Regions from separate parts of the Paenibacillus sp. FSL W7-1287 genome, predicted to be linked through region 1. Evidence: riboswitches for the same ligand, from Rfam matches in the RefSeq annotation. Region 1 holds a riboswitch; each other region holds the start of a gene.

Evidence for each region. A riboswitch is a leader RNA that binds a small molecule or an ion and turns the genes downstream of it on or off. The one in region 1 is predicted to bind cyclic di-AMP.
Region 2: it holds a riboswitch for cyclic di-AMP, as region 1 does, so the genes downstream of both, NSQ99_RS10795 (hypothetical protein) here and NSQ99_RS01875 (C40 family peptidase) in region 1, are expected to answer to the same signal.
Region 3: it holds a riboswitch for cyclic di-AMP, as region 1 does, so the genes downstream of both, NSQ99_RS14765 (hypothetical protein) here and NSQ99_RS01875 (C40 family peptidase) in region 1, are expected to answer to the same signal.

The regions. Positions count from the first base shown of each region.
Region 1 is NZ_JBBORD010000001.1:395,593-406,225, forward strand. It holds gene trxA (thioredoxin) at 1-241, opposite strand, end outside; gene NSQ99_RS01860 (RrF2 family transcriptional regulator) at 309-725, opposite strand; gene hisC (histidinol-phosphate transaminase) at 928-1,986, opposite strand; gene NSQ99_RS01870 (glutamine--tRNA ligase/YqeY domain fusion protein) at 2,063-3,736, opposite strand; cyclic di-AMP (ydaO/yuaA leader) riboswitch at 3,988-4,143, shown strand; gene NSQ99_RS01875 (C40 family peptidase) at 4,151-4,633, shown strand; gene NSQ99_RS01880 (MFS transporter) at 4,893-6,098, opposite strand; gene NSQ99_RS01885 (hypothetical protein) at 6,151-6,444, opposite strand; gene motA (flagellar motor stator protein MotA) at 6,696-7,496, shown strand; gene motB (flagellar motor protein MotB) at 7,480-8,313, shown strand; gene NSQ99_RS01900 (IS3 family transposase) at 8,431-9,285, opposite strand; gene NSQ99_RS01905 (helix-turn-helix domain-containing protein) at 9,306-9,995, opposite strand; gene rluF (23S rRNA pseudouridine(2604) synthase RluF) at 10,136-10,633, opposite strand, start outside.
Region 2 is NZ_JBBORD010000001.1:2,362,363-2,372,995, forward strand. It holds gene NSQ99_RS10780 (ABC transporter ATP-binding protein) at 1-127, shown strand, start outside; gene NSQ99_RS10785 (fluoroquinolone export ABC transporter permease subunit) at 124-837, shown strand; gene NSQ99_RS10790 (hypothetical protein) at 834-1,562, shown strand; gene NSQ99_RS10795 (hypothetical protein) at 1,687-2,121, opposite strand; cyclic di-AMP (ydaO/yuaA leader) riboswitch at 2,244-2,396, opposite strand; gene NSQ99_RS10800 (Na+/H+ antiporter subunit A) at 3,068-5,950, shown strand; gene NSQ99_RS10805 (Na(+)/H(+) antiporter subunit C) at 5,952-6,293, shown strand; gene NSQ99_RS10810 (Na+/H+ antiporter subunit D) at 6,286-7,770, shown strand; gene NSQ99_RS10815 (Na+/H+ antiporter subunit E) at 7,777-8,256, shown strand; gene NSQ99_RS10820 (Na(+)/H(+) antiporter subunit F1) at 8,253-8,549, shown strand; gene mnhG (monovalent cation/H(+) antiporter subunit G) at 8,536-8,892, shown strand; gene NSQ99_RS10830 (hypothetical protein) at 8,905-9,195, shown strand; gene NSQ99_RS10835 (diaminopimelate epimerase) at 9,558-10,442, shown strand.
Region 3 is NZ_JBBORD010000001.1:3,247,569-3,258,201, reverse strand. It holds gene NSQ99_RS14790 (Gfo/Idh/MocA family protein) at 1-885, shown strand, start outside; gene uxaC (glucuronate isomerase) at 1,416-2,822, shown strand; gene NSQ99_RS14780 (hypothetical protein) at 3,247-3,456, opposite strand; gene NSQ99_RS14775 (LysR family transcriptional regulator) at 3,555-4,460, opposite strand; gene NSQ99_RS14770 (branched-chain amino acid aminotransferase) at 4,590-5,660, shown strand; gene NSQ99_RS14765 (hypothetical protein) at 5,760-6,194, opposite strand; cyclic di-AMP (ydaO/yuaA leader) riboswitch at 6,198-6,396, opposite strand; gene NSQ99_RS14760 (aldolase catalytic domain-containing protein) at 6,565-7,524, shown strand; gene NSQ99_RS14755 (Glu/Leu/Phe/Val family dehydrogenase) at 7,582-8,961, opposite strand; gene NSQ99_RS14750 (copper resistance D family protein) at 9,188-10,339, shown strand.

The DNA of each region.
Region 1 (10,633 bases):
GACCGTCTTTGAACAAAATAAGCGTTGGAATACTCATTACTCCAAATTGTGCTGCAAGCTCTGGCTGCTCATCAACGTTGATTTTACCGATAGTTGCTTGACCCTCTAGCTCAGTAGCAAGCTCTTCAACGATAGGAAGCTGCATTTTACAAGGTCCGCACCATGGAGCCCAAAAATCTACAAGAGAAACACCGTTCTCGATAGATTGATTAAAGTTATCTTTTGTTAATACGATTGCCATTACAATCATCCTCTCTGATCACTAATGTAATATGATTAAGGGCTTAACCCTACACACCGACAGGTGTTTAACATTCATGGATTTGCTTCAGTACATCACTAATTGTAATATGGCTGAAATGCTCCTCCAGTTTTTTCTCAGCAGTACAGAAGATACCATACATGACAGTATTCATATTCGAACCTACCATACAATCGGTTTCTGGATTTCCAGAGCACCAGCTCGGTATTAAAGAGCCTTGTGCCATAACACGATACACATCAGCTAATGTCACCGTATCTGGATCAATGGTAAGACGATACCCGCCACCAGAGCCCTCCCTAGTATTAACGAAGCCACTGCGTCGCATACCACTCATTACTTTCCGAATTCGCGCTGAGTGAGTACCTACGTTTTCAGCAATCATTTCGCTACTGGCCATCCTATCCGGTAGGTTAGCCAAATAAACTAAACTATGCACTGCAATTGTAAATTCACTATTCACTTCAGTGGGCCTCCCTGCTTTATACTGTAATAATAAACGTTACAGTTATAGTTGTCAATATCGCCCCACTCCTGCCTATTAAGATTCAACAGTTGATAATCAAATATACATCGTTAACCATACAAAACGATCTCCTGCATCTGAGTGCAAGAGATCGTTTTTGGCTTAATTTATGGTCGTAGTTACGCACTAATAAAACAAATTAATGAGTAAGCTGCTTCACTAATTGAAGGAATACATCCATTTCCCCATCTGTTCCAATACTAACACGTAAAAAGTTATCAATACGCGGAGAAGCAAAGTAACGTACAAGCACACCTTGCTCGCGCAGCTGCTCAAATAGCTGCTTTGCTGCAAACGAAGGATGCGAAATGAACAAGAAGTTCGCTTTAGACGGCGTTACAATGAAACCGAGAGATTCTAGCGTCTCAGCAACTCGTTCACGCGTCGCAACGACCTTCGCTGTCATTTCTCTAAAATACGCTTGATCCTCTATCGCGGCAACAGCACCGGCTAGTGCAACGCGATCGATGGTATATGAATTGAATGAGTTCTTCGTACGATTAAGACCTTCGATTAGCTCCTCAGAGCCAAACGCATATCCTACTCGCAGGCCCGCAAGCGAACGTGACTTAGACAATGTCTGAATGACGAGTAAATTGGAATAGGAGTTAACAAGCGTGACAGCCGACTCCGCACCAAAATCAACATAAGCCTCATCAATAATAACAACTTGGTCTGCATTATTCTTCAATAGTTGTTCGACATCCTCTAGCAATAGTGGCATCGCTGTAGGGGCGTTCGGATTAGGAATAATGATACCGCCATGGTCGCCAGTATATTGCTCTACATTGATGTTAAACTGCTCATCTAGTGGTATAAGCTTAGGCGTAATGCCATAAAACTTCGAATAAACCTTATAAAAGCTATACGTCACATCAGGAAATAGCACTGGCTTGCCTGGGTCAAAGAATGACGCAAAAGCAAATGCTAGTATTTCATCTGAGCCGTTTCCTACAAATACTTGCTTTGGTGATAGACCAGCATGCTGAGCAAGCGTTTGGACAAGCACGTCACAATTAGGATCAGGATACAATCTCAAATCCTCATTTATCGCATCTGTCATCGCTACAATGGCAAGCGGTGAAGGAGGATATGGGTTTTCGTTTGTATTCAGCTTTATATATTTTTTATCCTTAGGCTGCTCGCCAGGCACATACGGCTCTAGCGAGGCAGTAAGGGGACTCCAATATTTACTCACGCTTGCTTCACTCCTCAATCATTTCATGCTTCATTAAATATCCCCGCCTAGATGAAGATACATCTTATCGTTCACCTTAAGCCTTCTTTGGATCAAATGAGCTTTTTAGAGAGACAACTCGGTTAAACACAAGTTGATTGTCTTCGCCTCTAGCAGGATCCACACAGAAATAGCCATGGCGGAAAAATTGGAACTTGTCGCCTGTTTGAGCATCCTTCATGTTAGGCTCAATATATCCGTTAACGATGCGCATAGAGTTAGGGTTAATCCGCTCAAGAAACGGTACATCCTTCAATTCCGGCGCATCTTCAATTAGTGGTTCGAACAAACGCAGCTGTGCTGGAACTGCCATCGATGCTTCTACCCAATGAATCGTGCCCTTTACTTTACGACCTGTAAACCCACTGCCAGACTTCGTCTCAGGGTCATAGGTGCAGCGTAGCTCGATAATTTCGCCTTGCTCATTTTTTACAACTTCATTGCACACGATGAAGTAAGCATGCTTAAGACGAACCTCGTTGCCAGGGAACAAACGGAAGTATTTGCTCGGCGGATTTTCCATAAAGTCCTCGCGTTCAATATAAATCTCACGAGAAAACGGAATTTGACGGATGCCCATCTCTGGATTTTCAGCATTAATTTCTGCATCCAGCCATTCCACTTGACCCTCTGGATAGTTTGTAATTACGACTTTAATCGGATCTAGTACAGCCATCGTACGCGGAGCCTTCAGCTTTAGATCCTCGCGAATGAAATATTCCAGGTAGCTTTCCTCAATCGTACTGTTCGCTTTCGCTACGCCAATCTCACGACAGAAGTTGCGGATCGCTTCCGCTGTATAGCCTTTGCGACGCATCCCACTGATCGTCGGCATACGAGGATCATCCCAGCCCTCTACAACACCCTCATCGACGAGAGATTTCAGATATCGCTTACTCATAATCGTATTTGTAATGTTAAGACGAGCGAACTCATACTGACGCGGCTGAGCGTCCATCTCACACTCTGCAACAACCCAGTCATATAACGGTCTGTGATCCTCAAACTCAAGTGTACAGATCGAATGTGTAATGCCTTCAATTGCATCACTTAGCGGATGAGCAAAGTCATACATCGGATAAATGCACCATGCATCGCCTGTGCGGTGATGATGAGCGTGAGCGATACGGTACAAGACAGGATCGCGCATCGTTATATTAGATGAAGCCATATCAATTTTTGCACGAAGCACACGTTCTCCGTCCTTAAATTCTCCCGCTCTCATGCGTGCAAACAGATCAAGATTCTCCTCCACGGAGCGATCACGATAAGGACTGTTTTGCCCAGGCTCCGTTAACGTCCCTCTCGTCGTACGCATCTCCTCAGCAGATAAGTCACATACATAGGCCTTGCCCTTCTTAATAAGTAGCACCGCGCGGTTGTATAACTCTTCAAAATAATCAGAGGCATAGTACAGATTGTCCCAATCAAATCCAAGCCACTGAACATCTTCTTTAATCGAGTTTACATATTCAGTATCCTCTTTTACTGGGTTCGTATCGTCAAAGCGAAGATTTGTTTTCCCTTTAAACTCATCTGCCAGTTCAAAGTTAAGGCAGATAGATTTCGCATGACCAATGTGTAGATATCCATTAGGCTCTGGTGGAAAACGAGTGATGACCTCATTTACTCTTCCTTCCTGCAAATCATCTATTACTATATGTTTTATAAAATTAGAAGCAACTGATTTCGTTTCGTTACTGTTTTCCATCTATACCAACCTTTCACGTAAGCGAGTATTTATCCCTCTATGATACACAACTTTTCATGAAAATACACCCATTTTACACACCAAATCATCCGTTTCATCAACCTGTTTTAGCGTTTTTGACGGATACGTATCTTATTTCTCTATCCTATCAATTCTGAGAGAAATATGAAAACGATTAGAATCTTCTCACATTTTACACAGAATTAGATTTTCAGTTTATTATATTGCTTGTAACATCTGACAAGTAACAAGTAAGCCTATTGCCAAATTCTTATGAGAAATCATGAGAAACGGGGGATCCATTTGGGGTGAATTGAACTGCGTTGCGAGTGCTCGTGACGGTAGATTCATAGGGAACCTTCAACCGAACCCGTCAGCTAACCTCGTCGGCACATCTGGAAGGAGACTTAAATTGTGAAAAAGCTTAGCATAATGGTATTAGCGATCACCTTACTGTTAGCGTTCTCAGCAGGAAGCGTTTCTGCTAGCTCGTCTTCAATGCTTACCAATATTGAGGATGTAAAAGGAACAAAGTACAAGTACGGCGGTAATACTACTAGCGGGTTTGATTGTTCTGGATTTGTTCGTTATATTTTCGAAAAGATGGATGTTGAGCTACCTCGCCGTTCTGCAGATCAAGCATCTGAAGGAACAAAAGTTGCTAAAGACAACTTGAAATCTGGCGATCTTGTATTCTTTGATACAAGCGGCTCTAACAACGGAGGTATTACGCACGTAGGAATCTACATAGGCGATGGTAAATTCGCTCACGCTTCTACAAGCAAAGGCGTTACTATTGACTCTCTAGACTCTTCTTACTACAAGCCGCGTTATGTAACGGCTAGACGTGTACTATCCGATGAACAGTACGAAAATTACGTAGAAGCAAGTAAATAAGTGACAAAGAGATAGGATGGCTCTACTAGAGCACTCGTATCTCTTTTTTATTTTCCGATCTTAGGATAGCTGTATTATAAATGTATGCACAACCTGTACAAATATGACTGCCTGTACCTATTCACTCGCAAGTAAAAAGGAACGATGCTTTGTCTTGTCTGTTCAATCCTATAAGCTTATTTTAAGCTTAGTCCTGATCATTGATTGAACACCCTTATAGACGATAAGCATCGTTCCTTTGTTGCATGATGACTAATATTTATTTATGAGTAGCTGGTAAAGCTTCCTGTAAATTACGATTGCCACCGTAAACCATCATGACGATCATGAACGTTAGCATAATAGCAACTAACGCCGCAACAATGGAGATCGTAGTTGCCGCATTATATTGGTCCATAGACCATCCCGTCAGCTTAGGGAACAATGCGCCCCCTACGCCTCCACACGCGACAAGCAAGCTCGTTGTGCGATCTGTCATGCCCTGTAGACATGCATTCACATACACAAGACCAATGCCAAATACTCCTGCAAACCCTAAACCACTTAATGCAATCATCACAAATTGTGCCCATGCCTGTTCAATGAACACCATACCTATAAAGGCAATGACAGCAACGGCCATCGACACGATTAAGTATTTGATATAGCCGTAACGGTCAGCCAACACGCCGCAGAACACACGACCAACTACCATAAATACCCAGAACAAGCTAAGCATGCTTGCAGCGCTTGACTCAGAGAGTCCGCTTCGCTCAATCATAATCGATGGTAGATAGTTCGATACACTCATCTCGACGCCAACATACAGGAAGAAGAACATCATAGCCAGAATGAGAAACGGCAACGCTCGCTGCTGATACTTCGGTTTATGCAGCACTGCGGCACGCTCCTGCTTAGAAGGCTGTGAAATTTTATCATCGAGGTCTTTACCGAATGAAAGACAAAGCCAAAGCAACAAGGTTATGCCGCTTATTGCTGTTAAGATCGGGAATGACCATTCCCATATATGATATCGAATAAGTACAGCCGCTGTTAGCGGAATAAATAGTGCACCTAATCCAAAAAATGTTTCAATTTTACTCATCGCTGTCGCGGTTTGATCCTTGAACAAGTCGATGATCAATGCCCCGATTACTGATTCAATCATACCGAAGCCAAATCCAGCAAAAGGCGCAATGATTAGCATCCATTCCCACGCTGGAAGCAGACTATATATCCCTTCTGCCAGTGTTAAAGCGCTAAAAGCAATGACGATGGTAATTCTTTTCCCTAGTCTTGTCGATAGAGAAGGTCCTAATAATACCCCCACTAAAAAGCCTAAAAACTGATTCATAATCCATTGGCCGCCATCGGCATATGAGATCTCATAATGCGTGACGATCTGCTCTAGAATCGATCCACCGATAATATGAGCAATTCCGATAACAAGATATGAAAGGCAGCCAAGCCACAATATTTTTTTCACGTCTAAACTCCTTTAAATCAGGCATGCAGGTATGCTCCGCATGCCCCTGTTGTTAGATTAACCGAACGGTGTGATACACTTGATCATTCGTTTTCACTACGATGTGATGCAGCTTAGAGTTATATATCACTTGCCCGCTTCCGACCTCAATCTCCGGATGCTCGCCAAGTCCATAGAATACATCATCTGCTAGAGCCTCAAGCACCTCATGCTTTTCTTCCCCCTGCAGCTCGTTCCATGCTTCTACATCCATCTCAAAAAACAGATAGCAATCCTCAATATTACTTATTGCATCTGTTAGCTCTTGTAAAATATCACGATATTCACGCGCGTGGCGCACACCCATAAGTGATCCTCCTGTTTTATGTATTTCTGTCTATTATGACATAAGCAGCATAAATTGTCCTCGATATATGCTCACCGTTTCGAGCAAGCATGAACGAAAATTGCGCTACTGTTCACAGTATTTCCTTAATTTCCTCACTACAAATCTAAATCTTCTAAATATCGTTACCATTTACTCTAATGTCAGAATGCCTATTTGACGATAATAGAAATAGTAGTTCTTTGTCGAAAATGGATTAATAGAGGTGTATAATGAAGAATTCAACAATTATTGGTCTAATTTTAGGTTTTGCAGCTGTAATTATCGGTATGGTACTGAAAGGTGCAAGCTTAAGCGCCTTCCTTAATCCAGCAGCATTCATGATTATTATCGTAGGTACGATTGCCGCCGTTACCATTGCCTTCCCACTAGGAGAGCTAAAAAAGGTTGGCACACTATTCAAGCTTCTATTCACAGAGCGTCCGCTTGTGAAACGCGAAGATCTGATAAAGCAGTTTGTTGAATGGGCTGGAATTACGCGTCGTGAAGGTTTGCTTGCACTCGAAGCGAGAGTCGATGATATCGAGGATCCGTTCCTTAAAAATGGTATGCGTATGATTATTGATGGAAATGATCAGGATCTTGTACGAGATGTACTGCTAGAGGATATTTCCGCTACAGAAGAGCGCCACAAAGCCGGTGCTTTAATCTTTACGCAAGCAGGTACATATGCGCCAACACTCGGGGTTCTAGGCGCTGTTATCGGTCTGATCGCTGCTCTTGCCGATATGAGCGACATGGAGTCACTGGCACACGCAATTTCAGCTGCTTTTATGGCAACGCTGCTAGGTATTTTTACAGGTTATGTTTTATGGCATCCGATGGCCAACAAATTAAAACGCCTATCTAAAGCAGAAATTCAAATTCGTCTGATGATGCTAGAAGGATTGCTTTCTATTCAATCTGGTGTATCTACCATTGCGATTGAACAAAAGCTATCTGTATTCTTAACACCAACTGAACGTCAAGCAATGAAAGCGAAGGAGGAAGGAGACGTTGAGCAAAAAGCGTAGACATGAGGACCACGAAGAGCATATCGATGAATCATGGCTAGTCCCCTATGCCGACATCCTGACATTGCTGCTTGCCCTGTTCATCGTTTTATATTCAATGAGCCAAGTAGATGCAAAAAAGTTTCAAGATCTATCCCAAGCATTCAGTGTTGCGTTCAGTAATGGACAAGGGGTATTGGATATGCCTTCTATTATAGAGCGCGGCCCAGATGCCGATGCAGAGAACGGCGGGAATGAGAATTCCGACTTAGAAGGAATGACTGATGAAGAACCATTATCGGAGCAAGAGATCGAACAGCTTCTTGAGCAAAGCGAACATGATCTAAATACACTCAAGCAAGAAATTGATGAGTATATTGCCGATAACGGTCTCACAAGCAGCCTTGAGACATCACTGAATATGTCACAGCTACTCATTACGATTCGCGACAATGCCCTATTCGATTCAGCGGAAGCTTCAGTTAAGGAAGACGGTCGCGAGTTGGCTGTCAGCATTGCTAAAATGCTTGAAAACTATCCTGACTTTAACGTCGTAATCGCTGGCCATACAGACAACGCACCGATTCGAAACGCAACCTATCGATCTAACTGGGATCTAAGCGTTATGCGTGCTGTACGGTTTCTAGATATTATATTGCTGAACACAAACCTAGATCCAAAGCGATTCAGTCCTGTTGGGTACGGGGAGTATCATCCGGTTGAAACGAACGATACGAGTGAAGGCCGTGCTAAAAATAGACGTGTAGAAATCTCGATTGTTCACAATTATTTTGATCCAAACAAGCAGCAAATTATATCCGCCAAGGAAATCGAATAATAAAAAGGCGTATCTGACCGCTTACATGAAGTGCACCCTGTCAAGTGGACAGTGTAAATAACAAAAATAATTTGCTTGGAGACCTCAGCTCATTTGAATGGAACTGGGGTCTCTTTATTATGCAGCTTGCCGGTATTCATTTGGTGACAAACCGCCTAGACGCTCTGTATAGCGATAGTTGTTATAATAGAGGATATATTCACTAACATCCTTGAGGACATTTTCATAAGTGTCATACTTTGTAAGATAATAGCTCTCTGACTTGTACGTCCCCCAAAAACGCTCAATCGGCTGGTTGTCCAGGCATCGACTCACGCGAGACATGCTTTTCCTAAATCCGTATTTCACATGGAGTCGGTTATACTCATGGGACGTGTACTGGAAGCCTCTGTCGCTTTGGATGAGCGGGATTACACCAGGATTTTTCTCGTAAGCCTTCTTCAGCGTATCCATTACGAGCTTATTGTTGTTGGAACGACCTAATACCCATGAAACAATGGAGTTATCGTACACATCAATAATCGCGCTTAGATAGGCTTTGCAACCATTTCCATACTTCAGTTCTGTCACATCTGTACACCACTTTGAATTAGGAGAATGGGCATCAAAGCTACGATTCATTACATTTTCAACAATATGGATCTCAGGAGTTTTCACGTAGCTTGGCCGTTTCCTACGAATGACCGCTTTGAGTCCAAGGGCCCGCATGATTCGGTAATATCGCTTCTTGTTATACTTCTTTTTGAGTTTTCGGTTGAGCTGAGTACGTATTTGACGGTAACCGAGTATTCCTTTTCGCTTGTCATAACGAAGCTTTACTTCTTTGGCTAACAAACGGACTTCCATTTCCCTGGCAGATGGCGTCCAGTTTAGCCACTTATAATAGGCAGATCGAGCTACCCCCGCTAGTGCACATAACTTTGTAATGGCGTACCCTTTTTCTTTGTTCAATTCTTGAATCGCTTGATACAAGTTTACGTGTCGAACAAGGGTTAGCGTGTATTTCGTCGCTTGATCTCTTCCAACTTTTTTGCGAAGGCATTCTCCATCTCTAGGTATTCGTTTCGAGCTTCTAGTTCCTTGATCCGTAGCTTAAGACGTTCATGCTCATCTAGCTCGTCTACAGGCTTTTTACGACCACGGTTGTCCTTGAGAGCATCCTCGTTGCCTGCTTGATATTTACGAACCCATGCATAGACTTGCTGATAAGAGACGCCGTACTTTACGATCGCTTTCTGATAATCCATGTTATTAGCGATGGTATATTGTGCAATTTCAATGCGTTCTTCAAACGTTGTTTTACGTCCTTTATTCATAGGAGATAGCCCTCTTCCTTTACGAGTAGGTTTCAATTCTATCTCACCAGTATACTTGGAAATCCATTTCTGCAGGACACTTCTACTTGAAATATTGTGTTTTTTTATTGCAGCTGCTACGGAATAATGACCAGACAATACATCTTTAATAGCAGTTAGCTTTAATTCCTTCGAGTACGTTTTCCATGTATTCGATTCCTTTAATCCATTAAAACCATCCGCCATATATTTTCTTATCCAATCACGAACAGTGAGTGGACTAACGCCTAGCTGTTTCGCTTCATAGGTTGGATTGGATTTGTGTTCTAAACATAGCTGTACGACATACAATTTCGTTTCCAAAGAGGTTAGACTTCTTTTAGACATTAGAAAAACTCCCATCATTGTAGCAGTAGAAGTTTTTGTTTTTTCTACTGTCTACTATGATGGGAGCATATCAACACGCGTCAGGATACGCCTTTTCTATATATCGTCGTGTAGTGATAAGCTCCAATGAATGAAACAAGCTACTCGTTTGGTTGATAGTGAATTTCTTCGAACAAGATATGCTTTTCGTCCTCCGTAAGATCTCTCCATTTCCCTTTCGGAAGATCTGCCAGCAGGATATTCATAATACGAATACGTTTTAACCTTAGTACTTGATATCCTAATGCTTCACACATGCGGCGAATCTGTCGGTTTCGCCCCTCTGTCAAAATAATGTGAAAGGTGCTCGTCCCTACTTGCTTCAGCTTGCATGGCAGCGTCATACTACCAAGAATATGCACGCCCTCTGACATCCCCTTCAGAAAGCTAGGGGTAAGCGGCTTATCAACCGTTACGATATACTCCTTTTCATGTCTGCCTTCAGAGCGAAGAATAGGATTAACCACATCTCCGTCGTTCGTCAATAGAATGAGTCCCTCGGAGTCTTTATCCAAGCGACCAATCGGAAATATTCGTTCGCGATGATTCACAAAGTCAACAATGTTACCTTTAATATGACGCTCTGTTGTACTCGTAAT
Region 2 (10,633 bases), 2.0 Mb from region 1:
GCAAGGAATAGGAGAAAATCATACATTTCTAAATCTGATCAAAGAGTACTCCATAGAGACGATTCATTCTCAAGAGGCTTCACTTGAGCAGATCTTTATTGAAGTGACAGGGAGAAGGCTAATATGAGATTCATTACTGCTTTTGCTTTTGATTTCAGATTCCAGTGGCGTCATGGCTTTTATTTTGCATATGCCTTTGTATGTGCTTGTTATTGGCTCCTACTGAACTATATTCCGGAAGCGTATCTGCACAAGAGTGTTATATTATTAACCTTTAGTGATCCAAGTGCATTGGGGTTGATTTTAGCTGGAGGAATTTTACTTCTTGAGCGAGATCAAGGAATACATGACCCTCTTTTTGTTACACCTATGCGAACTCGAGATTATTTGTTTGCGAAAGTAGCTTCTTTATCATGTTTATCTTTAATAGCAGCTTGGGTGATTCATCTAACTTCAATCGGAATTCCGAAGTCACCTGTACTGTTTTCAGTTGGCGTTGTGTTAACTTCGAGTTTAATGACGTTATTATCAATCAGTGTTGTCGTTCGTTACCATACGATTAACGGCTTTATCATGATGTCTCAAGTCTATGCATTACCTTTAGCACTTCCATTGCTCGGTTTTTTTGACATCTGGAATACTAAGCTTTACCTTCTTCTTCCAACGGAAGGGACGTTACTTCTATTGGAATCCGCCATCTCTGATTTGACAACTGTACAAATTGGATATTCTCTTTTTATTCTGCTCATATGGAATTATGGGATCTATGTCTGGGCTAGCTACTCTTATAAGAAATATGTGCTGGGGAAAATAGGAGAGGGGAGAGATGGATTATGAAAAAGTACCAAGTGCTATTAATGAACGATATCCGACACGCAGGAACTGACCCCGTATTAATCGTTGGATTTTTAGGTCCTTTGATCTTAATCATACTCACTCGTTTTGGATTTCCAATGACAGCTCATTGGTTAGAGACAAGTTACTCCTTTGATCTAAATCCATATAGAGACTTTACTACAGCTTTGTTTATTGTCACCATACCAATGCTGTTAGGGATTATGACTGGATTATTAATGTTGGATGAACGAGATGAGAATATAATCTCCTATTTTGCAGTAACCCCACTTATGAGAAAAGGTTACTTAGTATACAGATTGATATTACCTATCGTGATAAGCGCTATATGGTCAGTAATGTTTTTAGTATATTCTGGACTCACTGAGTTTCACATCGAATATTTACTGATGCTCGTCTTATTGGTCATCGAAGCACCATGCTTTGCAATGCTAGTGGCAGCTTTCTCTGCAAATAAAGTTGAGGGATTAGCCTTATACAAAATAGGTGCAATTGTATTTATCGCTGGACCCATCGTTATTTTCTTTGTTCCAGATGTGTGGCAATGGGTAGCGGTATGGATTCCGACTTTTTGGCCCGCAAAAATATTTTTAGAGGGGTCTAAAGGTGAAACGTTCGCTGCAATCTACAATTTTATCATTGGATTTATGGTTCATATTGCCTTACTCATAATGATCATTCGATTGTTTATTAGAAGAGCAGACTAGAAGCCATACGTATAAAACAGCAGTTCGTACTGCACAAAATGCAGTTGCCTTAGCCCGATAGAAGCTCGAACTAAGGCAATTGCACTATTGTATATTATATTCCAATTTTGTGAAATACGAAAATCTATAAAGCCTGACGATTCCCTTTCTGTTCCAATTGATAGGAACGATGAAGTGAAACGATATGTATGTCGACCTCGTTAAGTCGATATAGCAATTCATTCACGATAGAACCGTTCATAATTTCCTGCCAACGAGTTTGCGGGGATTGACCGATAATCAATTGTGTAATGTTATATCGCTTGGCAGTTTCAGCTATAACTTCACATGTTTTTTTGTTTTCGTTGGATTGGACCAGTAGCTTTGCTCCCCATTCATCACTTTTGCTTTTCCAAATTAAATCATTATTTGACTTTGCTTGATTATCTTCGCCATAACTAACACTTAGTACATATAAGGGACATTGAAGTAATTTCGACAATTCACCTCCACGGTGGATTAGTTGCTCACCATTTGCAACGTGACTAACGCATACCATAATTTTTTCACCGCTCGTCATTGCTATACTCCTTTGTTGGATATTCATTGTTTTGTTTGTACTGGGCAATCAAAAAAGCTTGGAAGCAGAGAAGTCCGCTACCAAGCTTTTGGATGTGTCATAACAAACCCAAAAATGCATGAAGGCTCTCTCATTACGCTGACGAGGTTAGCTGTCGGATTCGGGTCTGAGAGTACCCGTTCTTTCTGGATTCAGAAAGAATTCACCCCTGAAGCAGTTCATGCTTCTATGGTTCCCCCGCTCCTCCCTAAAGGAGGATTAAGCAGTGATATATTGATTTATCGTAACTCATACTAAAATATTATAAGCCAAAAGTAAAGAGATCTTCCGAAATATTGTTGAGCATAACCTACTTTAGGGGAATTTGTGTTATATGTTGCTATGGTAGAGTAGGGCTGAATTCCGTGAAATCGTCGTTTCTGGGCAAAATACGAACATATTCTCTAGGGTAATAAGATGCGGATGAGTTTATACTTTGACCTTCTGATACATTAACGTCATTTATCCATTTTGCAAAAAGTAAATGCGAATTTGTTTGTTCATGGCTAGCATTATTGAGCCAAAAACCTGAGATTAGTATGGCGAGAAATATAATAGAACAGGTGATAATTTGACGGCTTGGCAAAAGATCTCCTCCGTACGTTTTTATCAACAGTGTGACCAGATCCGAAGGTAACTATACATAATCGTTGCCAAACTGCTTCAAGTAGAAACTTGAATTTTGCTTTACAAATGACTGAGAATACGTTAAATTAAATTTTAACATATGTTGGTCGTTTTTATTTCGCGAATATACTGCACTTACAATATCATATGAGTAAGACCCTGGAGGAGCCTGCACACAGCGGGCTCTTTTTGCGTTTTTTTTATGTTCTCCATGATCTAGCGATTTGTTTGCATCGAAATGGGAATGATGAAAAATAGAATGAAAGAAGGAGGAACTTGATTGTTTTTACTACATATTGCTGTTTTCATACCTTTTTTATTCTCTGCGGTGCTGCTAGTCAGTCGCAAGTTTCTTGAAAGTATGCATAGAGGGTGGCTGGCCTTGCCGGTTCCAATACTGCTTTTTGTATTTTTTTTGTCGCATATTCCGCAAGTTCAGGAAGCTCCAATCATCCATGCAGCGTCGTGGATTTCGAGTCTTGACATTACGATTACATTTTATTTGGATGGCTTATCTTTATTGTTTGCGCTTTTAATCAGCGGTATCGGCTTACTTGTTGTTCTGTACTCGATTTATTATCTTGATGAAGAGAAAAAAGACCAGCAGCGTTTCTATGCATATCTTCTCCTGTTCATGGGGGCAATGCTTGGTGTTGTTCTTTCTGATAATTTACTTGTTCTATATGCTTTCTGGGAGATAACCAGTATCGCGTCCTTTTTACTAATCGCGTACTGGTATGAGCGAGAAAGATCGCAGTATGGAGCATTAAAATCCATGCTAATTACTGTGTTTGGTGGCCTGGCGATGTTTGCAGGATTTATTCTGCTTTATGTCATGACGGGAACATTTAGTATCCGTGAGATTATATCTCAGGTAGATAGCATTACAGGGCACTCGCTCATCGTACCAGCACTGATACTAGTGCTGCTTGGAGCCTTCACCAAGTCAGCGCAGTTTCCTTTCCATATATGGCTGCCAGATGCTATGGAAGCTCCTACTCCAGTAAGTGCTTATTTGCATTCAGCTACGATGGTGAAAGCAGGCTTGTACCTTGTTGCTCGATGCAGTCCGATATTTGCTATGCAGGCCCAATGGTTCTGGATTGTTTCGATCGGTGGTCTAATAACGCTAATATACGGATCGATGAAGGCGATAAGACAAACTGACTTAAAGGCACTACTCGCTTACTCGACGATTAGTCAGTTGGGATTAATTATGTGCTTGCTGGGACTTGGCTCTGCAGCAGGCTTGCAAACCAATACTGCGCTTGCTTTATTCTTTGCTCAGGCCACAACAGCGGGATTATTCCATTTATTCAACCATGCCGTGTTTAAGGGTGCCTTATTTATGGTAGTTGGAATTGTAGATCATGAGACTGGAACGCGTGATTTACGAAAACTAGGCGGATTAATTCGCATAATGCCTGTTACGTTTACCATTGCGTCTATCGGTGCATTCTCCATGGCTGGCTTACCGCCATTTGGTGGATTTCTGAGTAAGGAAATGTTTTTTACCTCCGTGCTGAATATAAGAGAATTGAATATGTGGAGCTTGGAAAGCTGGGGAGTTTTGATTCCTGTATTGGCTTGGATTGCAAGTGTATTCACCTTCATGTATAGCATCATTCTATTAGTCCGTACATTTGGTGGGAAATATGACAAGGAGCGTTACCATATTAAGCCGCATGAAGCGAGCATTGGCTTACTCGTATCTCCGACAGTTCTAGCGTCACTTGCACTTGCTATTGGTCTATTTCCAGCTCTTCCTGCAACTTGGTTGATCGAGCCTGCGATGACTTCTGTACATCCTCATTTACTTACACCGGGAGAGCATTTTCATATCCATATTCGAATGTGGCATGGATGGACGACAGAGGTATGGATGACAGCAGCGCTAATCGCGATTGGGGCTTTACTGGTCATCCTATACAAAAAGCGAGGCTGGGTTCTTTCAGGCAGTGGCGAGAAAGCGCGCTTTACCCTGAACCGACTATATGACAAGACTCTTGAAGGTAGTGAGTATGCTTCCGAGAAACTGACTTCGTTATATATGAACGGATCGATTCGCCAATATTTGATCTACATTTTTATGCTTTTCGTGATTGCACTTAGTACTACGATGCTAGCTCTACCGGTTTACACGCTAGACTTTAGTGATCATGCACCGATTGATGGCTATGAGCTTGCTGCAATTGTAGCACTTGGCTTGGCAGCGTTAGCTGTACCTCTGTCTCAAAATCGAATTGCATCGATTTTGCTAACAGGTGCTGTTGGATATATGGTGACATTGCTGTTCGTACTGTTCCGAGCGCCAGATTTGGCATTAACGCAGCTTATTGTTGAAACAGTGTCTGTCGTTCTCTTCTTGTTGTGCTTTAAGCATTTACCTAAGCTGAAGAAGGAAAATGTAAAAATAAGTTTCAAGATGACCAATGCCTTGATTGCTGCTGCTGTAGGCATCGTCGTTACGTTCATTGCGCTTGGCGTTAGCAGTGGTCACGATATCAAATCCATCTCCGATTATTTTATCAAGGAGAGCTATCATCTAGCCGGGGGCAAAAATATGGTTAACGTTATCCTCGTAGATTTTAGAGGCTTCGACACGATGCTCGAAGTGGTTGTATTAGGTATTGCTTCGTTAGGAATATACGCCTTAGTAAAGCTTCGAGCTGAGGATAGCAGGGAGCAAGCGTCCAATCTGGATACGAATAGACTGGCAAGTTTTGACGGGAAGCGTCCATTTAACAGCAATGATGTCATCCTGATGACTGCTGCACGGATCATTATTTTTATCATTGTTCTGTTTTCGATTAATTTGTTCTTTGCTGGACATAATGCGCCAGGCGGAGGCTTTATTGGTGGATTGCTGACTGCAGCAGCCATCATATTGTTTGCTATTGCCTTCGGTATGGATGCTGTCAAGCGAGTACTGCCTGTCAATTACCGAACAATGACGGGGATCGGTTTACTCATTGCTGTTCTTACAGGAGCAGGTTCCTTTTTATTCAAAGCTCCTTTCTTAAGTCATTCATTTGGACATTTCCAGCTGCCCATATTAGGAGAAACGGAGCTTGCAACGGCTGTTATCTTTGACCTTGGTGTGTATCTGTCTGTCATAGGTGTAACCTTGACAATAATATTGTCAGTAGGGAGGGAGCGTTAAGATGGAATTGGTTATGGCGATCACGACAGGCTTGCTTTTTGCTGTTGCTGTCTACCTTATTTTGTCTCGTAGTGTACTACGCATTATACTTGGAACCTCCCTGCTAACACATGGTGTTCATTTGTTAATAATGAACATGGCAGGATTGAAAAGGGGCTCCGCTCCTTTAATCAGTGAGGATACGATGAGTTATACCGATCCGTTGCCTCAAGCACTGATCTTAACTTCGATCGTTATTAATTTTGGTGTAACGGCTTTCTTTCTTGTACTTGCTTACCGTGCTAATCAGACACTAGGAACGGACGACTTGGAGAAGCTGAGAGGGGGAGACGAGAATGAATAATTTGATTGTACTGCCTTTACTGCTTCCGTTATTGAGCGCGATTATATTGGTTTTCCTCCGCAAACAAGTTGCTGTCCAACGCTCGATTAGCGGCATAAGTGCACTGCTTAATATTGTTATTGCCGTTATACTCGTTGGCCAGATTCAAAGCGATGGCATTCAAACGCTGTATATGGGAGGCTGGATCCCTCCATACGGGATTGTATTTGTAGCAGATATGTTTGCTGGGCTGCTCATACTAACAGCTTCAGTAGTAGGCGCTGCTTGTATATTTTATTCATTTAGTAGTATTGGTGAAGAAAGAGAACGTATGTATTTTTATCCCTTGCTTCAATTTTTGCTTGCTGGCGTATACGGCTCATTTTTGACTGGAGATTTATTTAATTTATTTGTATGCTTTGAGGTCATGCTCATTTCATCCTATGCGCTAATCGTGCTTGGAGGAAGCAAGCGTCAGCTGCGCGAGTCAATCAAATATATGCTAGTCAATATTTTATCGTCAGCACTATTCGTAACTGCGGTGGCCTATCTCTATGGTGCTCTCGGTACGCTAAACATGGCCCATTTGTCGCAGCGAGTAGCTGAGGCGGGGCAAGGGGGCATGCTAAACGTCATTGCGATATTACTGATGATTGTTTTCTCGCTAAAAGCTGGCCTTTTCTTGTTTTTTTGGTTACCAGGCTCATATGCCGCTCCGCCTGCTGCGATTCGTGCATTGTTTGCAGCTTTGCTTACAAAGGTTGGTGTATATGCCCTTGTTCGTACATTCAGCTTAATCTTTTACCATGATCCTGCAGTTACCCATACATGGCTTGGCTGGATGGCGGGCGCTACGATGGTGCTCGGCAGTATTGGTGCCATAGCCTATCGAAATGTATCGAGTATTCTGAACTATCAGGTTGTCATAGGTATTGGCTTCATTGGCCTTGGCTTAGCCATTGCAACGCAGGCAGCCTGGGATGGTGTCGTTTTTTATCTCATGCATGATATGCTGGCGAAGGTTCTGCTTTTCATATTAGGCGGCATGCTCATTACTGCAGTTGGAACGGAAAAGTTATTAGAGATAAGAGGTTTAATTGATCGTTATCCATTGATCGGCTGGCTGTTTCTAGGGACAACGCTTGCTCTAGTAGGAATTCCACCGTTAAGTGGTTTTCCTGGAAAGGTGATGCTCATACGCAGCGCATTTCAGGAGCAAGCATTCGTACTAGCAGCGATCGGCTTAATATCTAGCTTTTTCATACTTTACTCACTCATTGTTGTGTTTAAGCAAGCATTCTGGGGATCTGAGCTTGATCAAGAACCACGTACTACCGTACCTCCTCGATCCAAATTGTTAAACGGCACCATATTAGCGGTATTTGCTCTAGTAGTATTTCTAGGTGTTAACGCTGAATGGGTATACGAATTTGTTGCTCAAGCTGGTCATGTTATTGCAGAGCCAGATTTATACATTCATGCCGTAATGAAGGAGTAGATGGAGATGGCTATTCAAATATTACTTAACCTTATGTTGACTTTCATCTGGATGTTTTTACAAAACGACTGGACACTTGGCGGCTTGACTGTTGGCTATGTGCTTGGCTTGCTAATCGTAGGCGCGTTCCGTCGCTTTTTCTCAAGACCATTTTATATGAGGAAAGTATGGGCAATGATTCGCTTGTTCCTGTTATTTAATAAAGAATTATTGCTTTCTAGTTTTACGGTTGCTCGGCAGACAGTCTCACCTAAGCTAAGCTTCCGACCAGGAATATTTGCATATACAACAGAGCTTGAAACCGATTGGGAGGTTACATTGCTTGCTTGCTTAATTAGTCTGACTCCAGGGACGTTGACGTTGGAGGTATCTCGGGATAATAGGTATCTTTATATTCATGCGATGGATATCAAAGATGTAGAGGAGCATATTGAACAAATTAGAAATACGTTTGAGACAGCCATTCTGGAGGTGAGACGTGCATGATTGACGGGATGCTGACAACAGCACTTGCACTATTAGCAATTGCTTTGCTTGGTTGTATATATCGCTTGCTGCGTGGTCCTTCATTATCCGATCGGATCGCCTCACTCGATACGTTGGGTATATGTACTCTTGCGTTAATCGCAGTTGTGAGCTTGAAATTTCAAACACAAGCCTACTTTGATGTCATTCTCGTTCTAGGTATATTAACGTTTATCGGAACAGTAGCGTTAGCGAGATATATCGAAAGAGGCATTGTCCTAGAGAGTGGGGATGAGATGAATGATAATCATTGAATATGCTGTCGTAGGAATCGTTTTATTTGGCGCTATATTTTGCGCTCTAGGTGCTTTCGGGCTTGTTCGTTTGCCAGATGTTTATCTGCGTTCGCATGCAGCAACGAAGAGTGCGACACTCGGCGTGCTTTGTGTTCTTTTAGGTGCATTCCTATATTTTTGGCTTGTGCTGGATCACATAAGCATCAAGCTTTTGCTCGGGATTGTATTTGTATTCATTACCTCGCCAGTAGCAGGACATTTGAATGGTCGTGCAGCCTACCGCAGTGGAGTAGCGCTTTGGAGAAACAGTGTTCGTGATGATCTTCATAAGAAAAAAAGTGAAGCACCTAGCACTGAATAAAGGAGAACATTTATGACTAGAGCTATTGCTGTTCAACCATATGTCATTATCGAACGTGCCATCACAAACCAAAGGCAACAAATTACAGTCCATCAACATGAGCTGTACTTGTTCGAATCAAAAATTGTTTCACGTCATCGTGAGTATTCGCTATATAATGTGTACGACCTGTCTTACAAAATTATAAGTGGTGACGAAGGCTTTTTGTATTTGCATACGAACCAAGGTGTTCATTCTTATATGGTAAAAACAGATCCGTCGATGTTTATAGAAGAGTTCAAGTTTCTACGAAGTTTGCAATAGAAGGGATCTTATATCGAAATTATTGAATCAGCTAAAATACGTAAAACCTCGCTTAGCGAGGTTTTTTATTTTTCCGAAAAAGTTCTTGTCTATTGCTCTAGACAAGAACTTTTATCCTTTCCCTATACTCTGCGGTTACTTCAAGGTTTGAGGATATAAGTTTGGTAGATCAATAGGATAATTTATTAAATGAACGTTTTAATAAATTATATTTTCAGGAATGAATTGACAGGATTGACAGATGGATGTTATTCTCTTATCGTAATGATTACGATTAACATATCGACTAGTAAGTACGGCCGTTTAGTAGTTGTATGTACCGATATCGTAATAATTACGATTAAAGCAAAGGGAATGATGAGATGAGGCAGGAGATCGATTTTGTAAAAGTCAACCCCACACAAAATATGACTATTCTTGTAAAGACAATTCATCAAGCGAATGAATACCTACCGATTGCTTCACGATTAATGTCCTATGACAACGTGTACGCCGAACAAGTTGGTTTTATTCGTAGCCCGAGCAAAAAAGGAGCGGACGCATGCCTGCAAATGGCGGGAGGTGAATTTTGCGGAAATGCGTGTATGGCTATGGCCACTTTTTTAGCTGTCGAAAACGGACTTCAACCAAACGTTCAGATGAAGATCTCATTGGAATGCTCGGGGGTGGAGCAGTTGGTAGCGTGCTGCGTGAACAAAGTTAACGAAAGATATTCCTGTCAGGTGACAATGCCACTTCCGATCAAGGTGGAACAACAATCTATTACATATGAGGGGTTAGATTTAAGCATTGGAATAGTAAGGTATGATAGCTTTTTCCATATTGTATTGGAAGTAGATTCCATCAGTCCGGAGTGGAGGGAAATAGCGGAAGGGCTGGCAAAACTGCTCGGTGTAATACAAGGTACTCATTTGATCGGGATAATGTTGTTCGTATCAGCATCCAACACGATGTCACCGCTTATTTATCTTCCCGAGTTAGGCAGCATGATTTGGGAGAAAGGTTGCGGATCAGGAACAGCTTCAATAGGTGCCTATTTGCACTGGAAGAACAAGGGGACAATTACGGCTTCAATTGCACAGCCCGGTGGAACGATTAGCGTTTCGGCCGTTAGCAACAATCAAGAGCTAGCCAGCCTAGTTATCCAGGGTGTTTCGGGAATTGTAGCACAAGGCAAAGCTTTTATCGAATTCGAAGGGAGTGAGCATCGTGCAGACAGCCACCAGACTTCAGCAATGCTTAGTTGACTTTCACAGTAGGTTTTCGGCGTTAGTATCGTCAAGAGAGGAGGCTCTAAATAATAGCTCGGAACTAGAGCAGACAATTAATGATTACTCCGCCTTCATAATCGATAACAACAATCAGATGGACTGGAAACAACTAGAGCAACAACCCACTAACGAATTTATAACACTTGTGAATGAGTTAAGAGAAACCT
Region 3 (10,633 bases), 2.9 Mb from region 1:
GAGCTTGCCATTGCCTGCTTTAAGCATAACAAGCATGTTCTCATTGAAAAGCCTGCAGGTGTATATACGAAGCAAGTACGTGAGATGAATGAGGCTGCTGCTTGTAGTAATGTCGTATTTAGCATTATGTACAACCAACGCACCAATCCCTTATATCAAAAGCTAAAGGACCTGGTTGATAGTGGGGAATTAGGTGAGATTCGTCGCACGAATTGGATAATAACAGATTGGTACCGATCACAGTACTATTATGACAGTGGCTCATGGCGTGCAACTTGGAAAGGTGAAGGCGGAGGGGTGTTGCTTAATCAGGCGCCACACCAGCTTGATTTGTGGCAGTGGACGGTAAGCTTAATGCCAAAACGAGTCCGTGCATTCTGTTACTTTGGCAAATCGCGTAATATCGAAGTTGAGAATGACGTTACTGCATTCGTCGAGTATGACAATGGCGGTACGGGAGTGTTCATTACAACAACAATTGAAGCGCCAGGAACCAATCGTTATGAGGTAGTTGGAACGAAAGGTAAAGTAGTGATCGAGAATGGCAGGCTAACATTCAGCAGATTACGGGAATCTGAGCCAGAATATAATGCACGTTGTACAGAGAGCTTTGGTAAACCCGAAAGCTGGGTTATTGATGTACCGGTACAAGGAAATCATACAGATCATCTCGGAATTGTTCAAAACTGGGTAAATGCGATATTGCATGATGAGCCATTGCTCGCGCCAGGAGAAGAAGGAATAAAGGGTCTCATGCTATCGAATGCGATGCTGTTGTCTACTTGGAACGATGATTGGGTTGACCTACCATTGGATGAGGAACAATTTTTAGTGCAGCTTCAGCAGAGAATGAATGAACCGCTAGTGAAGATAGGAGAAGTGTAATGCTCCTGCTCATCATGAAGGACGGCATTACAAGGTCAGCATGACATGGGAGAGAGCAGCGATATTATCCGTATAATATGCGTTGGTAAGCACTATGCATCTGTTCAAGCAATCAGTCTATATATTTCTCGGGAAATATTGAAAAGTAGAGCAGCATATTCACGCTTCTCGTTTAACCCATTATTTTATTTCAAATAGCCTATACGAAGGTCATATACGATATTAAGCTCGTTTTCCTAAGAGCATATATTCAAGGTGTCGTGTGTGGATGCTAACGCTTTTTGACTAAAGATGCTATAATCATCTAAATGATTCCGTATCATGAGCTTGATCAGTCAAGAGCAAGCTACGTTAATGCTTTACTCTCATACAGGTGGCATTAATAGGAAAGCAATGGGGAACGATTACTATTATGAGTTTTCCGATGGTTTAGACTAAGATTAGCATGAGATTGTGCAACGTAATGACTGTATAGGCCGTAAGTAAGAGAACAACAAGACATACAGAATGAATGAAGGAGTGTAAACACATTGAAGCCATTTTTGGATGAAAATTTTCTATTGCAAAACGATGCAGCACAAGCGTTGTATCATAACTATGCGAAGACAATGCCCATTATTGACTATCATTGCCATTTAGACCCAAAGGAAATTTATGAGAACGCAAGCTTTACCAACTTAACAGAGGCTTGGCTAGCTGGTGATCATTATAAATGGAGAGCCATTCGCGCGAACGGAGCGGTCGAAGAGCTTGTAACTGGTGGAGAAGGCGTAGATGATTACGATCGCTTCTTAGCATATACAGCAGCGTTACCACAAGCGATTGGCAATCCGCTATATCATTGGTCTCATCTGGAGCTTCAGCGTTTCTTTGGTGTTAATGAAATCATTAACGAATCAAACGCACCGATAATTTGGGAGAAAGTGAATGCAAAGCTTGCAACAGGTGACTATCGAGTACGTGATTTAATAAAAATGTCCAACGTTAGTGTCATTTGTACAACTGACGATCCAACGGATACATTGGAATACCATAAGAAAATAAAAGAGCTTGAGAACTTTGACGTTCAAGTATTGCCTACCTTCCGTCCAGATAAAGCGCTTGAAATTAATAAAACAGGCTTTTTGGAGTGGATTGAGAAGCTTGCGCAAGTGTGTGGTGTAGAGCTGAACAGCTATGATGCGCTGCTTAAAGCATTGGATGATCGTATTGATTATTTCCAAGAGGTGGGCTGCAAGGTGTCCGATCATGGAATGGACTACGTTCCGTATCATGAAGCGACGAAAGAGCAGGCTGCTGATATTTATGCACGCAAGCTGCGTGGTGAAACAATCAGTCTCGTTGAAGAAAAGCAATATAAAACGTATACGTTTTTACATATGGCGAAGCGTTATGCGAAGTACGACTGGGCAATGCAGCTTCATATGAATCCTACACGCAATAACAATACAAGAATGTTCAAGAAGCTCGGTCCAGACCATGGCTTTGATGCAATTAATGATGCACCTGTAGCGGGTCCACTTCAAGGCCTGCTTGATGCATTGGAGCAGGAGGAGCTGCTGCCTAAAACAATCGTGTATTCACTCAATGCGAACGATAATGAAGTACTTGCTGCGCTTATTGGAGCGTTCCAAGGTGGTGGCGTTGCTGGTAAAATGCAGCTTGGATCAGCTTGGTGGTTTAACGATACGAAAAAAGGCATGATTGCTCAAATTGAAAGCTTGGCCAACTTTGGCTTGCTCGGTCAATTCGTCGGAATGCTAACAGATTCTCGCAGCTTCCTAAGCTTTACCCGTCACGAATATTTCCGTCGCATCCTATGTAACGTCATTGGTACATGGGTAGAGCAAGGAGAGCTCCCATATGACGAGAAGCATCTCGGCCAGCTCGTACAAAACATTTGCTACTATAACGCGAAACGCTATTTCAATTTCTAACGTTGAATAGTGGCTGTTAGATAAATGAAAAGAAGCAAGCATTCAGAGCATGATAAGCTTCCCTAGACAAACAGATTCTGTCTGACGATAGGGAAACATCACATCAGCCCGATGCTTGCTTCTTTTTCTTGATTATAGAACTCCCTAGCGAAGTAACTAGTGGGGTTAACGACGAAGCAACGCACACAACCGCTCCAGCGGAGTAAAAGGTGAGGTTTAGCAACGAAGCGACGCCCAAGAAGTGCCCCAGCGGAGTAAATAGTGAGAGTGTAAAAGCGAAGCGGTTGCCTTTGTCCTCTGATTTCTACAATAAATACCCTTCTTAGAAATCAGAGGACAACAGCAATTGAAACCTCACTAATTACGTAGCGCTGAAACCTCACTAATTACGTAGCGCTGACAACAGCAATTGAAACCTCACTAATTACGCAGCGCCAACAATATAATGAAGCATTTGCGAGGCAATGATATTGCAGGCAATGCATAGCAGATCACTATTGAGCAAGATCCTCCCCATTAGGAAAAAAGCAAGGCCTCCGACGAGATCAAGCATAATATAACGCTTAATGGAGTGAATCGAAACGACATACACTTGAAATTCAGTCTGTAGTAACTTCGGAGCTGCACTAATCACACATTACTCCTCCCATCTCATCATTTATCAACTCATTTTATGTGCAGGAGGAGTAGATCATTCGCATCATGTAACGAAAAACGGTGGATTGATTAATTTTATTCAATGCCATAAACCTCTTTCACCGTATCAAGAAAATACTGCGACCGCTTTGGTACATAATGATCTTTTAGCCAAACTATTCCGACATCCGACTGAAGCGTATCGAGTGATAACGGAATGATCTTGACACGTGGATCTATAAATGAGCTCATGACGGAGCGGGGCAGCATAGCTATACCAAGTCCATCTGCTATCAATGCAATCGAGATAGCAACAGAGGAGCATTCGCATATAATGTTTGGCTCAATGCCATAACGATGGCAAGCAGCGATAACCTGCTCATGCATATGTGTCGTTTGGTCTGTTTTGAGCGTTAATAAAGGGTAGTGAGCGAGCTCCTCAAGCTGAAAGCTCGTCTTATGTTCAAATTGCTTCCAGCTTGTCGGTACAATCACGACAAATGGGTCAGAAGGGAGAGGCATAATCGCAAGCTGTTTAGGATCAGTCAGCGCTTCAAAGGGAAGTCTGGCAAACACAAGATCTATCGCATGCTTTTCAAGCTGCTCACCGAGATAGTAATGATCTCCCTCTAATATTTTGTAGCTGACTTGAGGATACTTTTTACGATATTGCTCAATCGGTCGAGGTAATAGCGAGCTGCAGGAAAATACTGCTCCAATGGACAAAACACCGCGGACACCTTGCTCAAGCTCTTTCATTTCTTCAATGGTTTCATTAAACTGAGAGTAAAGGGACTCTGCACGCTTTTTTAGGTGTAAACCGGCATCGGTCAGCTGCAAGCCTTTACCGTGTCGATCGAAAAGCTTCACCCCTAATTCGTCCTCCATCTGCTTAAGCTGACGGCTTAATGGGGGCTGCTCCATATTTAGCAGCTTAGCTGCTCGTGTGATTTGACCCTCGCGAGCAATCGTCAAAAAGTATCTAAGCTGTCGCATATCCATGTGAACGCTTCCCTTCTAAAATGCCATACCTAAAAGGTATGGCAAAGTAATCTTATAGATATTATAAATATACGTCAATCCATGGTATCATTCAATTAACAATATTAATTGTAAGGAGAGTTACCAACTATGCCACAAGAAATTATAATTGAACAAGCGACTCAGCTAAAGCAAAAACCGGACGAAAATAATCTTGGTTTCGGCCACTACTATACAGATCATATGTTTATCCTTGAATATACTGAGGGTCAAGGATGGCATTCAGGTCGAGTAATTCCTTATCAGAACATTTCTTTAGACCCAGCAGCGAAAGTTTTCCATTACGGTCAGACGGTATTTGAAGGAATGAAAGCTTACCGCACAGAAGACGGCATAAAGCTGTTTCGTCCTAGAAAAAACTTTGAGCGTTTGAATAAATCTAATGCTCGTCTAAGTATTCCGCATCTTGATGAGGATCTTGCTTATAACGGTCTTATGGAGCTTCTAAATGTAGATCGCGACTGGGTTCCAGCAGCTGAAGGCACAAGCTTGTATATTCGTCCGTTTATTATTGCGACGGAGCCAGCATTAGGCGTTAATCCTTCGTTAAGCTATCTGTTTATGATCATTATGTCACCAGTTGGTGCATATTACGCAGAAGGGGTTAATCCCGTTAAAATCCATGTTGAATCTCACTTTGTACGCGCCGTTGCAGGTGGTGTAGGTGAAGCGAAAACTGCTGGTAACTATGCGGCAGGTTTGAATGCACAGGAAGAAGCGAAGGACCGCGGCTATTCCCAAGTATTATGGCTAGATGGTGTTCATCGTAAATACATCGAGGAAGTTGGAAGCATGAACGTCTTTTTCAAAATAGACGGTAAAGTCGTTACTCCGATGCTTAACGGAAGCATCCTTGATGGTATTACTCGTAACTCAGTGATTACGCTGCTTAAACATTGGGATGTGCCTGTAGAGGAGCGCCGCATTTCTATTGATGAGCTCATTGAAGCGCATCATAACGGCAAACTAGAGGAAGCTTTCGGCACAGGGACAGCTGCCGTTATCTCACCAATTGGTGAACTAAGCTATCATAATGAGAAGTATGTAATTAACGAAGGTAAAACTGGAGAGCTTTCAGCGAAAATTTACGACACCATTACAGGTATCCAAAAGGGCAAAGTAGAAGATCCATTCGGCTGGCTCGTTGCTTTAAATAAATAATTTACATTTGCATAATAGATAATAACAAACAATAAGTAAAATCCCCTTCCATAAGCTTCGTTGTAATCAACGATTAGCTTATTGGTAAGGGGATTTTGTTTAGTACAACGAAAGATAGGAAACTGCACGGCTCCGAAGGATTAATTCTTCATCGACTTGAGCCTGATGGGAACCATCAGGTAAAAAGTTTAATTGATGTAAAGCGTTGGTGAACAAATAAATAGCCCGCTGATCATACGTTTCATATTGCTTCAATGTATTGGAAATTAGCTCAGTAAGGTTAGAAATGGTGGAAGGACCGACAAATGGGGTAAGTTGATGTTCCCAATCCTGGAGATGAAAGCTGATATCTGAATCATCGATAAAAATTTCACTCCAGCCATATCCTCGATTGCTTGAAATTCTCAAGCACACACGATAGCCATTGGCATCGACTGCAAGAGCAGGGATAACAAAAACTTCGATCCGTTGAATGTGAAGCACAGCGGCTTCAGGTTGAACATTTTGAAAATCATTCGATGGACAAATAGACATTGCACATCTCTCCTTTCACGCTGACGAGGTTAGCTGTCGGGTTCGGGCAAGAGAGTAGGCCCTACCGTTCACCTATTAATCTGCTGAAAAAAGTCTTTTCTACAGACTTTTTCGTACAGGTAATTATAGGTAGTCCGGATTCACCCCTTAAGGCGTTTGGTTCCCCCGCTTTTTCTAGTGAAAAATTAAGCGAATATATGTTTATTTTAAGGGTTTTTATCCGGTTTGTAAATGAAACCGTTCTTCTAATAAGATTTACGAATCAATATTATACTTGTGCACAATTTTTTTTATTTTGCGTTATGTTACAATATCAAGTATGATGGTAAGAAAAACAGAACTGACGTTCAGAGTAGAAGGAGTATCAGATATGCAGTCAAAAACGACACATTGTAAGATTGTTGATTGTACGATCCGTGATGGTGGCCTTGTAAATAATTGGGATTTCAGTGTTGAATTCGTTCAGCATTTGTATAATAGCTTGAATGAAGCTGGTGTGGACTATATGGAAATCGGCTATAAAAACTCTCCTAAGCTTCTGAAGGGAGCAGATTCTGCAGGTCCTTGGCGCTTTTTAGATGATGATTTTCTACGTAAGGTCATCCCTAACAAAGGACATACGAAGCTGTCTGCACTTGTCGATATTGGTAGAGTGGATGAGAATGATATCTTGCCTCGCAGTGAAAGCATGCTGGATCTCATTCGTGTTGCCTGTTACATACAGGATGTGGACAAGGCTCTTGAACTTGTTCAAATCTTCCACGACCGCGGCTATGAAACGACAATTAACATTATGGCACTATCTAACGTACTGGAGAACCAGTTAGTTGAAGCGTTCAAGCTAATTAATGAAAGTGTTGTAGATGTTGTATATGTTGTTGATTCCTACGGAAGCCTAAAGCCTTCGGATATGAGTTATCTCGTTGATAAATTCCAAGAGCATCTGCCTAATAAACGTCTTGGTGTCCATGCGCATAACAACCTTCAGTTAGCTTTTGCTAATACGCTGATTGCAGCAGGCAAAGGAGTAGAGCTGCTGGATGCTTCCGTATATGGTATGGGGCGTGCTGCGGGCAACTGTAATACAGAGTTGCTTGTTACAGAATTGCAGAATACAAAGTACAATGTTCGTCCAGTACTTGATATGATTGAGAAATATATGATTCCAATGCGTGAGGAAGTGGAATGGGGCTACATCATTCCGTACATGGTTACTGGTGTGCTGGATGAGCATCCACGATCTGCAATGGCATTGCGCAATTCGGATAAAAAGGATAAATATGTTGATTTTTACGATCAGCTGACGACACCTGAAATGGCCAGCAAGTAAGTAAATTGTTTGGAAGGAGAAGGATAGTTCGGTAACGAACTATCCTTCTTTTTATTGTTAGTATAGTTTTCCTTGGCGGTACAATATGTTTGATAATCTCATAACTGCATGGTTATAGCAGCATTGGCGCAGCTGTTGGGGCTGTTGGAAGTAAAGCGGGAGCACCTGATTAAGCGTCGTACTCATTTTATCGAATAGCATCTCATAAACCTGCTCTTCACTGAAAAACTTTGTATCTCTTCCCTGTAGCCACTCAAAGTATGAAACAATAACTCCGCCAGCGTTTGCCAGTATGTCAGGTATTACGATGGCATGCCGCTTGGCAAGTGCCTCGTCTGCCTCTCCCGTGATAGGGGCGTTTGCTCCTTCGACAATAATACTTGCTTTCACTTTAGCAACATTATGTTGATGAATCTGCTCTTCAAGCGCCGCTAAAAACAACACATCAACGTCATGATATAAAACTGCCTCACGATCAAGTATAGTTGCCTGCACATCAGCCTCTTGCAGCTGCTGCTCGTTCATAGGCAGTTCGCCTTGATGCAATCTGCTGAAGCTTAGCAGCTTATCAATAGGCAGTCCTTGCTCACTATATAGCGTGACATTGCGATCGCTTACTGCAACGACTTTATGCATTCCATCATTATCCTTGAAAGCCTCAGAGGCTACGACGGAGCCAACATTACCAAAGCCTTGAATCGCTATCGAAAGTGGACGATTAATAAAACGTTTTACTGTAGTAACATATGGATTATTGTATGCATCAAGTACAGATAGGTGACTGTTTACATACTGCTGCAGCATATACTTAAATACGAAATAAACGCCCTTGCCGGTAGCCTCTTTTCTTCCAAGCGAGCCACCGAATGCAATGCTCTTGCCGGTGAAGCTGCCGAGATATGGCTGGCCAGGATGAATGCTCTTGTATTCGGCAGCCATCCAATCCATCTCGCGCTCGCTAGTACCCATATCGGGTGCTGGAATATCCTTATCTGGTCCAAGTATGTCAGTAAAGTACTGTACATATTTTTTGCAGATCATATACAGCTCACGTTCAGAGTATTGTCTTGGGTTTATACATACTCCGCCTTTCCCGCCACCAAAAGGAACATCATGCAATGCGTTTTTTAGTGTCATTAACGCAGCTAAATTCGTAACTTCATCCTCATTTACCGATTCGTGAAACCGAATGCCGCCTTTGTATGGTCCTAACGCATCGTTATGCTGGATGCGATAAGCTGGTATTCGAACAACTACCCCGCTGTCTAGCGTGATACGAAGGAAAGCCTTATGTGTTTTATTTGGAGTCGATAATATCGCTCCCAGTGATTGAAAGGCCTGCTCTCTTTTTTTATCTGCTAGTTGTGGTAAGATAGAACTGTTTTCCATTAACATTCGTAAAGATTGCTCAACAATAGCGCTCGTTTGTCTGCCCAACGTTTTCAGCTCCTTTAATCATTTGTCGCATCTTTCATTTAGGATGTACGACTATGAGAGAAAGATACGCTTCTGCACCACGAGGCGGAAATGAAGTGCAGCTCTAGCATTATCATACAATATTTCATGGATATGTCTATGTAGCGATCATTATTAAGGGTTTTACATAAAGTCAACTTGGAGTCATGAACAAAATATTAAAGGGAGTGTCAAATTGGAAATCTTCGTGTACATAACCAAACTAATCGTCTATGGGTTGTTAATTTCACTAAGTGGTTTGATTATGGTGGATAGCTTTGTCCGTAATGCTATAGCAGAAACGCGAATTCAATGGCGAGAGAGTATCATCCAAACGGTTAACAGAAGCTTGCTGCTTGCAGTCATATTAGCTATATTCGCTCAGGTTGTTCAATGGGCACAATCCTTTGGGGGTGTGGAGCAGATTGCACCGCTCCTTATTGAAGGTTCGACTGGACGTACCTGGCTTGCTTTACTGCTACTAAGTGCGATCGGCTTATTCGTTCAAAAGCTACAGGCTGCAAGGCTGATCATTATTGTGCTGCTATTGCTTGCGGAAAGTATGAACGGTCATGCTTCGTCCGATAGCTTAATTATATTGTTTGATTTTATTCATCTCGCTACGATCTCGATTTGGGTCGGTGGCGTGATCTATTTTCTAGTCAATTGGAAGGATGGAACGGAGCAAGTAAGGACATTTCTAGAGCGCTTTACAAAGCTGCTTTGGCTGACGATAGCAATCGCTAGTGTGAGCGGTATTGCGTTAACAGCTCTTATTCTTCCGAGTATAAGCTATCTATTGTATACAAGCTGGGGGCAGCTATTGCTAGTAAAAATCATTGCTATATTGATTGCGATATGGCTTGGCTACACTGCTAATACCTACATACGAAAGCATCAGGCCGATAGAAAGTCACGACTATTGAAGATCGAATATATGACACTTCTCGTCGTTATTGCACTTGCTGCACTAATGAGCACGATTAGTCCGCTGCCTAGTGCAGAGAATGCATTGAATAGACATCAAATGGGAGATGAGCTCCATTATACGGTGAAGCTTTCACCAAATGCGCCAGGACCCAATACGTTTAGTTTAAGTCTATGGACCTTGAAGGAAGAAGGCAAAGTAGCGAACGTACAGCTATCATTATATGCAGATGATAAGCCAAAAACATCTGCTCGCGCATATATATTGCAGTCTATTCCGATTGAAGACAATATTGAGTTTCCTGGGTTTATCGAGCAGCAGTTCTCTCTTAAAGAGTTGAAGCTGCCATACCCAACGTTATGGCATGCGACTGTAGACATCGTATTTGCAAGTGGACAGGAGCGGCAATTTAGTTTTTCCTTTGAGAATTAGGGCATGGCGTAGTTGCGCTAACCTGTACTTTTGCTTATAATGTATAGGAGTTGTTCAAAAGCCCCCTTTGATCACGAAGGTAGCACTGTAAGGTTAATCGACATCGAATATTGAATTCAGCCAGGTCTTCCGGTGCTCACGTACCAACAACGTACGCTGCGCTCCTCATCCCTTAGCTTTATCCAATCTTCTCGGTGCTGAAAGTAGGCTATTTGAACATATTATTTAAAGAGTTGTTCAAAAAGCCCCCACTGATCACGGGGTTATAATAAAAAGCGTTGATGGAGATAAGTA